One region of the Kocuria sp. KKT182 genome, then DNA from elsewhere that is predicted to be linked to it. Evidence: riboswitches for the same ligand, from Rfam matches in the RefSeq annotation. Region 1 holds a riboswitch; each other region holds the start of a gene.
What was found. A riboswitch is a leader RNA that binds a small molecule or an ion and turns the genes downstream of it on or off. The one in region 1 is predicted to bind thiamine pyrophosphate.
Positions count from the first base shown of each region.

Region 2: it holds a riboswitch for thiamine pyrophosphate, as region 1 does, so the genes downstream of both, ACZ2G1_RS13195 (FAD-dependent oxidoreductase) here and thiM (hydroxyethylthiazole kinase) in region 1, are expected to answer to the same signal.
Region 3: it holds a riboswitch for thiamine pyrophosphate, as region 1 does, so the genes downstream of both, ACZ2G1_RS07795 (ECF transporter S component) here and thiM (hydroxyethylthiazole kinase) in region 1, are expected to answer to the same signal.

Region 1 covers NZ_CM145757.1:944,748-948,007, reverse strand. Annotated here, with positions in the region: gene ACZ2G1_RS04320 (Rne/Rng family ribonuclease) at 1-137, shown strand, start outside; gene ACZ2G1_RS04315 (nuclear transport factor 2 family protein) at 331-1,065, shown strand; TPP riboswitch at 1,115-1,208, shown strand; gene thiM (hydroxyethylthiazole kinase) at 1,251-2,075, shown strand; gene thiE (thiamine phosphate synthase) at 2,072-2,755, shown strand; gene ACZ2G1_RS04300 (bifunctional hydroxymethylpyrimidine kinase/phosphomethylpyrimidine kinase) at 2,752-3,260, shown strand, end outside.
Region 2 covers NZ_CM145757.1:2,807,938-2,811,197, reverse strand. Annotated here, with positions in the region: gene ACZ2G1_RS13195 (FAD-dependent oxidoreductase) at 1-1,144, opposite strand, end outside; TPP riboswitch at 1,140-1,243, opposite strand; gene thiE (thiamine phosphate synthase) at 1,259-1,978, shown strand; gene ACZ2G1_RS13185 (hypothetical protein) at 2,077-3,126, shown strand; gene ACZ2G1_RS13180 (VOC family protein) at 3,226-3,260, shown strand, end outside.
Region 3 covers NZ_CM145757.1:1,694,420-1,697,679, forward strand. Annotated here, with positions in the region: gene ACZ2G1_RS07790 (ABC transporter ATP-binding protein) at 1-1,104, opposite strand, end outside; gene ACZ2G1_RS07795 (ECF transporter S component) at 1,101-1,721, opposite strand; TPP riboswitch at 1,812-1,931, opposite strand; gene ACZ2G1_RS07800 (DUF4235 domain-containing protein) at 2,069-2,347, opposite strand; gene mnhG (monovalent cation/H(+) antiporter subunit G) at 2,408-2,866, opposite strand; gene ACZ2G1_RS07810 (MrpF/PhaF family protein) at 2,872-3,141, opposite strand; gene ACZ2G1_RS07815 (Na+/H+ antiporter subunit E) at 3,141-3,260, opposite strand, start outside.

The DNA.
Region 1 (3,260 bases):
CGGAGGGCGCCCGGCACGAGGCGAAGACCGTCGCCCAGCGCGCCCCGGAGGAGCCTTCCCGCCGGGCGCCGACCGTCGTCGGCGTCGGCGTCAAGGCCGAGGACCTCACCAGCGGCCGGCCCGCCGACCGGGGCTGACCCGCCCCGCCGAGCAGCACCACGGAGGACCCCGACCGGCACGGTCGGGGTCCTCCGTCGTCGCGGACCGTCACGGACCGTCCCGGCCTGCCCGCCCTCCGCACGGCGGCGTACCGTGGTGCGCACCACAGCACACCCGGGGCCGCCGGCCCGTCCGCCGGGAGAGCGGCCGCCCGTTCCAGGGAGCATCGCCATGACCAGTGCAGACATCATCCGCACCACCGGCACGGAACTGTTCGTCCACCGGGATCCGTCGGCCGTGGACCGTCACTACACGGAGGACTTCGTCCAGCACTCGCCGCTCGCGCCGGACGGGCGCGAGGGTCTCAGGCAGTTCGTGCAGAGCATGCCCGACGACTTCCGCGTGGACATGGTCCGGATGCTCGACGACCACGGGACGGTGGCCGTCCACTCGGTGTACGAAGGGCTCGGTCCGGAGCCGCTGGTCGGCTTCGACGTCTTCCGGGGGGAGGACGGACGGATCGCCGAGCACTGGGACGTCCTCGAGCCCCTGCGCACGGGCCCCGACGGCGCCCGCCCCCAGCTCGACGGTCCCGTCGCGGTCACGGACCACGAGCGGACGCAGGACAACAAGCGCATCGCCGCCGAGTGGGTCGAGGCCGCCCTCGTCGGGGGCGACCGCCACGCCGTCCAGGACCACATGAGCCCCCGGGGCTGCACCGAGCACACCGGCGGCACGCCGGACGGCCCGCAGCCCGCGTACCAGCGGCTGCGCCGCGTGGTCGGCGAGGGGAACTTCGTGCTGACCGTCGCGGAGGCCGTGCCCGGAGGGAACAGCGACGGGGGACCCACCGGAACTGTGGTCTGCTACGACCTCTGGCGCCTCGACGACGGCCGGATCGTGGAGCACTGGGGCGTCGCGCAGCCGGTGCCCGAGCGGATGGCCCACGCCAACGGCATGTTCTGATCCCGTGCGGGGTCCGTGCCGGCTCCCGCACGACGACTAGACTGGCAGGACACCAGACACGGGGTGCCGCACGAGCGGCTGAGAACACACCCGTCGAACCTGATCTAGCCAGTACTAGCGAAGGGATGTCGCAGATGCGCGATGCCGTACCCCCGTCCGACCGCACACCAGGACCCGGGAGGCCGGTGCCGCCGGACCCCGCGCTCGCCGAGGACGCCGCCGCGGCCCTGGCGGACCTGCGCGCCGCGGCGCCGCTGGTGCAGTGCATCACCAACGCCGTGGTCACCAACTTCACCGCCAACGTGCTGCTCGCCGTGGGCGCGTCCCCGGCGATGACCGACATCCAGGGCGAGGGCGGGGTCTTCGCGGAGCTCGCCGACGGCCTCCTCGTCAACACCGGCACGCCCACCGCCGAGCAGCGCGGCGCCGCCTACGAGGCCGTCGGGGCCCGGCGCCGCGCGGGCCGGGCCTGGGTCCTGGACCCGGTGGCGGTGGGTGCCCTGCCCGTGCGCACGGCGCTGGCCCGCGACCTGCTCGGGTTCGAGCCGGCGATCGTGCGCGGCAACGCCTCCGAGGTCATCGCCCTCGCCGGCGGCGCCGGCGGCCGCGGCACGGACGCGACCCACGGCGTCGACGCGGCCCGGGACGCCGCCGCCGCGCTCGCCGAGCGGGCCGGCTCGGCGGTGGCCGTGTCCGGGCCCGTGGACCTCGTGCGCTCCCCGGACGGCACGGTGGTCCGGGTGCCGCACGGCACGCCCCTGCTGACCCGCATCACCGGCGGCGGGTGCGCCCTGGGTGCCCTCATGGCGGCGTTCACCGCCGTGCGCACGGACCCGGCCGCCGCGGCGGTGGCCGCCACCACGGTGTACACCCTCGCGGCCGAGGACGCGGCCGCCGACTCCGCCGGGCCCGGCTCCTTCGCCGTGGCGCTGCTGGACCGGCTGCACGCCGTCACCCCGGAGGGGATCGCCGCCCGGGCGGAGCTCGTGCGCGAGGAGGTCGCCCGGTGAGCCCGAGCCTCGACCCCGCGGCCCTGTCCCTGCACCTGGTGACGGACACCGCCCTGAGCGCTCCCCGGGCGGTCCCGGACGTCGTGGCCGCCGCCGTGCGCGGCGGAGCCACCATGGTCCAGGTGCGGGAGAAGGACGCCCCGGTCCGCGAGCTCGTCGCCCTGCTGACGGCCGTGGCCGAGCGCGTGGGCCGGGAGGTGCCCGTGCTCGTGGACGACCGCGCCGACGTGTACCTCGCCGCCCGCGCGGCCGGCGCCCCCGTGGCCGGCGTGCATGTGGGCCAGTCGGACCTGCCCGTGGCGCTCGCCCGGGAGATCTGCGGCCCGCACGCCGTGCTCGGCCTCAGCGCCGCCACGGCGGAGGAGCTCGATGCTGCCGCCGCGCTGCCGGCCGGGACGGTCGACTACCTGGGCGTCGGGGCGGTGCGGGCGACCCGCACCAAGCCCGACCACCCCGAGCCGCTGGGCGTCGAGGGCTTCGCCCGCGCCGCGGCCCGCACGGCCCTGCCCTGCCTGGCCATCGGCGGGGTGCGGGTCGAGGACGCCCCCGGCCTGCGCGCCGCCGGCGCCGCGGGGCTGGCCGTGGTCTCCGGGATCTGCGCCGACCCGGACCCCGCCGCCGCGGCCGCTCGCTACCTGCGGGCCTTCACCGCCGTGCCCGCCGGGGAGGTGGCCCCGTGACCGCCCGCGTGCCCCGCGTCCTGGCCATCGCCGGCACCGACCCCACGGGCGGCGCCGGCCAGCACGCGGACCTCAAGTCGATCGCCGCGATGGGCGGCTACGGGATGAGCGCCGTCACCGCCGTCGTCGTCCAGAACACCGTGGGCGTGCGCGACATCCACGTCCCGCCGGTCGAGTTCCTCTCGGCACAGCTGGACGCGGTCGCCGAGGACGTCGAGATCGACGCCGTCAAGATCGGGATGCTCGGGTCCGTGCCGGTCATCGAGGCCGTCACCCGGTGGCTCGGGACCCACCGGCCGCCGGTCGTGGTCCTGGACCCCGTCATGGTCGCGACCTCCGGGGGCCGCCTGCTGGAGCGCGAGGCCGAGGACGCCCTGCGCGCGATGCTCGGCCTCGCCGACCTGATCACCCCGAACCTGCAGGAGCTCGCCGTGCTCGCCGGGGAGGACACGGCGTCGTCGTGGGACGAGGCCCTCGCGCAGGGCCACCGCGTGGCCCGCGCCCA
Region 2 (3,260 bases), 1.9 Mb from region 1:
GGAAGTAGCCGGTGGAGACCACGAGCCCCGGCACCGGCGATCCGTCCGGGTCGCGGACCCGGCCGAGGTAGGGGATGTCGTCCGGGGTGCCGGGCCGGGCTCGGGCCAGCACCTCGACCAGCTCGAGGTCGGCGACGCCGGGCACGAGCGCCTGGGCGTCGCGCAGCAGCCGGAACACGCCGCCGGCGCTGGGACCGGTCAGGTCGTCCTCGCGGGAGGTCGCCCCGATCACCACGGTCCCGTCGGCGCGGGGCACCAGGTAGACGGGCACCCCGTGCACCAGTCCGCGGACGGTGCGCCCGAGCAGCTCCGGTGCCCCGGCGGGGACGCGGGCGCGCAGGATGTCCCCGTGCACCGGCCGCAGCGGCGGGTGCCAGTCCTCCGGCAGCCCTTCGAGCTCGCCGAGCCCGGCGCCGGGGGCGAGGACCGTCCAGGTCGCGGAGACCATCCCGCCGCCGGCCAGGCGGACGCCGGTCGCCGCGCCCTCGGCGTTGCGGCGCAGCCCCGTGGCGAGGTCGTGGACGAGGCGGGTCGGTCCGCCGTCGCGCGCGGCCGGGAGCCCGGCGGGCTCCGGGAGTTCCGGGGCGACGAGGGCCGCGAGCAGCCCGGCCACGAGGCGGCGCGGGTCCACCTGGTGGTCGTCGGGGATCCGGAACGCCGCGGACAGCCGCGGGCTCAGGGCCGGCTCGAGGGTGCGGGCGGCGCGCAGGGTCAGCGGCTCCACCGTCATGCCGTGGCGCCCCTGCAGCGCGCGGAGATCCGCCAGGGCCTGCCGGTCGGCGGCGTCCACGCCGCAGACGAGGGTCTCGGTGGCCCGGTGGCCCACCGTCCCGCCGGCGGCCTGCTCGACGGCGGCCACGAACCCCGGGTACTCGGCGGCCGAGGCGGTCATGAGGGGGTACAGGGGCTCCTGCTGGTACTGGACCTCGCTCACCGGGGCGAGCATCCCGGCCGCGGCGCGGCTGGCGCCGGAGCCCGGCTCGGGGTCCACCACGACCACCGAGCGGCCGCGGCGGCGCAGCTCCCAGGCGGTGGCCAGGCCGATCACCCCGGCGCCGACGACGGCGACGTCGGCGCGGACGTGCTCGGGCCGGTCGACCAGCGGGTGGGGCGCGGTCGTGGGGGCAGGGTGCGCGGCAGTCACAGGGAACGTCCTTTCCTCCGGCGGCATGACCCGCATCAGGTGTGGCGGTCGGCGCTGGACGCCCTCTCAGCCCCCGGTGGGGCTCCCGCAGAACCGCTGACCTATCATCAGCGTGTGACCCAGCCTACCCGTGACGCCTCCGCCCCCGCCGAGTCCTCCCTGCGAGAGACCCGGACGGCCCGCCTCCTCGCCGCCCGGCTGTACGTGTGCACGGACGCCCGCCGGGACCGGGGCGACCTCGAGGGCTTCCTGCACGCGGTCTGTGCCGGTGGCGCGGACGTCATCCAGCTGCGGGACAAGAGCATCGACGCGGACGAGGAGATCGCCGCGCTGGAGCTGCTGGGCCGGGTCGCCGCCGAGTACGACGCCCTGTTCGCGGTCAACGATCGCGCCGACATCGCCGCGCTCGTGGGCGCCGACGTCTTCCATGTGGGCCAGCACGACCTCAGCCCTGTCCAGGCCCGGCGGCTCCTGGGCCCCGACGTGCTGATCGGGCGCTCCACCCACGACCTCGGACAGGCCACGGCGGCGCTCGAGGACCCGGACGTCGACTACTTCTGCACCGGGCCCGTCTGGGCCACGCCCACCAAGCCGGGGCGCCCGGCCACCGGGCTGGAGTTCGTCCGCGCGGTCGCCGAGCTGACGGAGGCCCGGCTGGACGCGGACCCGGAGGTCCTGCCCGTGCCGTGGTTCGCCATCGGCGGCATCGACGAGCCGCGGCTCCCGCAGGTGCTGGAGGCCGGGGCGCGCGGCGTCGTCGTCGTCCGCGCCGTCACCGAGGCCTCCGATCCCCGCACCGCCGCCGGGCAGCTGCGCGGTCTGCTCCCCGCCTGAGCCCGGGGCGGTCCCCCGCCCGCCTCACCGTCGGCTCCCCGCCGCCGTCCAGCACGTTCTGAGAGCATGGACGCAGGACGACGACGGAGAGGTGGCCCATGGACCCCGAGCTCGACCCCCAGGTGCGGCACGCGGTGGAGCGCCCCGCGGAGACCGCCCGCGGTCCGGAGGACGCGCAGCTGCGCGTCCGGCTGGCCGGTGAGCCCGCCCGCCGCGCCCTCGGAACGCACTGGGAGCAGGGCCTCCCGGAGGACGCCGCCCCGAGCGACGACCGGCTCGCCGCCGCCGTGCTGCTCGCCACCCTCTTCGGCGACACCTTCTGGCTGGAGCGCGCCGCCCGGCTGCCCAGCGACGTGCCGGGGTGCCCGTCCGCGCCGCCGAGCGGGCTGCTGGAGCTGACCCGGGTGCCGGGCGCCCGGGCGGCCCTGGCCGCCGTGCTCGAGCGCCCGCTGCTGACCGGGCTCCTGGAGTGGGGCACCAACCCCCTGCCGGAGCAGCCCCCGCTGGCCGTGGCGCGGGCCGCCCGGGACCTGGGCATCCCCGACGACGGGCGCGTCTACAAGGTGGTGCGCCGCCGCGCCGAGCGCTTCCTGGCGCGGGAGCACGACGGGTCCGAGCCGCTCGAGCAGTTCGTGACCCTGCTGAACGAGGCGGAGCGGGGCCACCGCGAGGACGGGCCCGTGCTCTCGGGCGAGACCCTGCCGCCGGCGGCTCCACCGGCGCCGGGTCCGACCGCGGGGTCCTCCTCCGCAGCCGGCCCGGCCGCCGACGGTGGCATCCGCCCGGCCACGCCCCCGCCCGGCGCCCCTCCGGCGGGCTCGCCCGAGAACCCCCAGTGGGGGGTGAGCCCCGCGAGCCCGGCCCCGCCGCCGCCAGGGCCGCTTCCGGGCCAGTACCCCGGACCCGGGGCACCCGGCCCGGGCGGTCCGGGATACGGCACCCCCGGGTACGGCCCCGGGGACCAGCAGCCCGGAGCACCGGGCGCCAGCACCCATGGCGCCTCCGGGCCGGTGTTCGGGCCCGGCCCCGGCGGGTGGCCGCCGCGCCCGGCCGAACCCGTGGAGGACGACTCCGACAACCTCAAGGCGTGGGGGTTCGTCTTCCTGGGCATCCTGGCGGTGATCGCCGCTCTGATCTTCATCCTCTGAGCCCACCGCACCATCATTTACTTGCACAGGAAAGCTTCTGGGGCTATTCTTGGGGACATATCAACCAGTGCGCCGCCCCTGCCGACGGAGAACCCCGCGATGCCGATCTTTCCCCAGAACCCCGCTCCCCAGAG
Region 3 (3,260 bases), 750 kb from region 1:
CGCGAGCGTGGACTTGCCGGCGCCGTTCGGCCCGGTCAGCGCGAGCGCGCGGCCGCGGCGCAGGGTCAGCTCCACGTCGGCCACCGCCGTGGGGAGGTCCCGGCCCGCGGCGGCGTCGTCCAGCGGGCGGCCGCGCCGCCGGGCCCGCCGCCGGGCGCGCAGCTGCCGCGCCGACGGCTGGCTGCGCGAGACGCCCAGACCGGTGGCGCTCAGCAGCGGCGCGCCGTCCGCCCCGGAGCCGGCGGCCCGGGTGCCGGCGGGACCCCCGGCGGAACCGGCACCGGGCCCCGCGGCGGGGCGAGCGGGCGCACGCGTGGCAGGCACTCGGCCGGGCACCCACACCCCCGCGCCGCTGAGCTCGTCGGCCGCGGTGCCGAGCACCCGGCCCGGCGCGCCGTCGTGGGTGATGCTCCCGTCCCGGCCGAGCACGACGACGCGGTCCACGACCTCGGCCCACACGGCGACACGGTGCTCCACGACCACGAGCGTTGCGCCGCTGCGGTCGAGGCAGGACACCACCGCGTCGCGGACCCGCCGCACGCCGGCGGGGTCCAGGTTGGCGGTCGGCTCGTCGAGCAGCAGCACCCCCGGGCTCATGGCCACGGCGCCCGCGAGCGCCAGGCGCTGCTTCTGCCCGCCGGACAGGGCCGCGGTGGAGTGGTCGAGGGGGAGGTCCAGCCCCACGTCGTCGAGCGCCGCGCGCACCCGCGGCCAGATCTGCTCCCGGGGCACCGCGAGGTTCTCGAGGCCGAAGGCGGTGTCGTCCCCGATCCGGGACAGCACCATCTGGGACTCGGGGTCCTGCTGCACGAGCCCGGCCCGGCCGCGCGCCTGCTCCGGCGGCATGCCGTCGAGCAGCAGCTCGCCGGAGGCGGACTGCCCGTCGTCGTCGTGGAGGACTCCCGCCAGGGCGTGCAGGAGGGTGGACTTGCCCGCCCCGCTGGGTCCCAGCAGGAGCACGCGCTCCCCCGGCTCCACCACGAGGTCGAGGCCGCGCAGCGCCGCCGCGTCCCGCCCGGGGTGGTGCCAGCCGAAGCCGCGGGCCTCGACCCGGGCCCCGCGGCCGGCGGGCACCACGGGGCCCGGGGTCGTGAAAGCCGTCATCGCCGCACGGCCCGCCCCGACGCGAGACCCTGCAGCACGCCGGTGGCCGCGAGGGCCCGCACCACGGCCTGCATCAGCAGGCCCGCGAGCACCGCCCCGGAGACGGCCGCCAGGACCACGTAGACCACCTGGTGGCTCAGCGCCCACTCGTAGTTGTAGACGATGTTCTCGTGGACGCCGAGGAAGATCCCGCTCACGGCGCCCGCCACGGCCGCCGCGAGGGCGTCGAACCGGCGGTACCGGAAGGCGGCGAAGGCCAGTTCCGCGCCGATGCCCTGGACGAGACCGGAGAGCACGACCAGCAGACCGAAGTGGGTGCCCAGGAAGCTCTCGATCACGGCGGCGAGCAGCTCGCAGAACAGCGCGGCGCCGGGCTTGCGGATGATCAGCCCGCCGAGCACGCCGGCCACGAGCCAGCCGCCGGCGATCAGCCCTACGGCGGGCGGGTAGGCGACCGCGGCCGTGCCGACCACGGGGTAGAGCAGGTTCGACCACGCCCAGAAGACGACCGCGCACACGGCGGCGAGGACGGCGGCCACGACGATGTCGACGACGCGCCAGGACGACGCGCGGGACGTGCCGGGGCGGCGGGCGGGGCGGTGGGTGGTGGTGTTCACGGTGGGTTCCTCCTGGGCTCAGCGAGCCGTCGGTGCCAGGAGGGGACGGGGTTCCGCGGGCCGCGCCGGTGGCGCGTTCCCGGGGAAGCACCCCTGAGATGCTCGACTCCCTTCGCCGGTGCTAACCGGAGCAGGTTCGAGGGTCTGCGGCGATCCGCACTCTCAGCGCCGCGCCGGTCTCACCGGCGGGGCGCTCCCCTGTCGTTCAGTGGCACCGAGTCTACCCCTCCCCCGCCCGCCCCGTGCACTGCCGGCGCACGGCCGGTGAACGACGCAGGGGCCCGTCCGGCCGGACACCGGTGCGGTGTCCGGCCGGACGGGCCCCTGCGCGAGGTGCTCGCCGGGCCTCAGACCTCGGCCTGGCTCGAGGCCTTGGGGTTCGTCCGCGGCCTGTTCTCCATCTTCGCGATCTGGCGGGAGATGCCGACCTTGATGACGGTGCCCACGAGACCGGTGACGAGCGACCAGATGATGATGCCCGTCCAGGCCTCGTCCGGGTCCGGGTTCTTGGCGGGGGGCGGGTCGCCGGTGATGCGCGTCCACGCCGCGCCGAGCACCTTGTGCGAGAGCGCCACGCCGCCGAGCGAGAGGCCGGTGCCCACGAGTTCGAGGACCTTGGTGTTCATGGAGTGCTGCTCCTTGTCGTCCGAGGAGGACGCGGGTGCGCCCTGTCGATCCTGCCCAGCCTAACGCGTCCCCGGCGATCCGTCAGTCTGCTGTCCGTCCGCCCGCCGGCCGTCCGGGCTCGGCACCGGCGGTCCCGCGGCGACGCCCTCCGCGGAGCCCTCCGCCCCGCCCTCCGCGGCGCGGTTGAGGACCTTCTGCAGGTCGTCCTGGGTCAGCGTGGTCCGGTTCAGGTGCTTGGTGCGGTACGTCGAGCGTCCCACCATGTGCGCCGAGACGGGCACGGTGAGCAGCTGGAAGATCCAGCCGAGGGCGATGAGCGGGATCATGACGGGTTCGCGGTTCTCGAGGGCGACTGCCGTGAGCATGAGGAGCAGCCCGAAGACCTGGGGCTTGGTGCCGGCGTGCATGCGCGTCAGGAGGTCCGGGAAGCGGACCAGGCCGATCCCTGCGGCGAGGGACATGAGCGCGCCGACCACGAGGCACACGGCCGCGGCGGCGTCCAGGACAGTGTCCAGCACGGCGCTCACCGCCCGTGCTCGGCGGTCTGGGTGGCGAAGCGCGCCACCGTCACGGAGCCGATGAACCCGACCAGCGAGACGATCACCATGAGGATCAGGTTGTTGAGGTGGCCGTGGTAGGCCATGTCCACGGCGAGGGCGGCCGCGACGATGGCCAGCAGCACGTCCGTGGCCACCACACGGTCCAGCAGGGAGGGGCCCTTGGCGAGGCGGTAGAGGGTGCCCGCGGCGGCCGCGCTGAGCAGCACGGCCGCGACGGCCACAGCGATCTGCATCACGGGTGGTCCTCCTCGTGGGTGTCGGTGGGGGTGGATCCCGGGGCGTCCGCCGGGGACCCGGTGGGCACCTCGTCCCGGCGGCGGCCCACGATCTGCAGGCTCGCGGTGATCGGCGA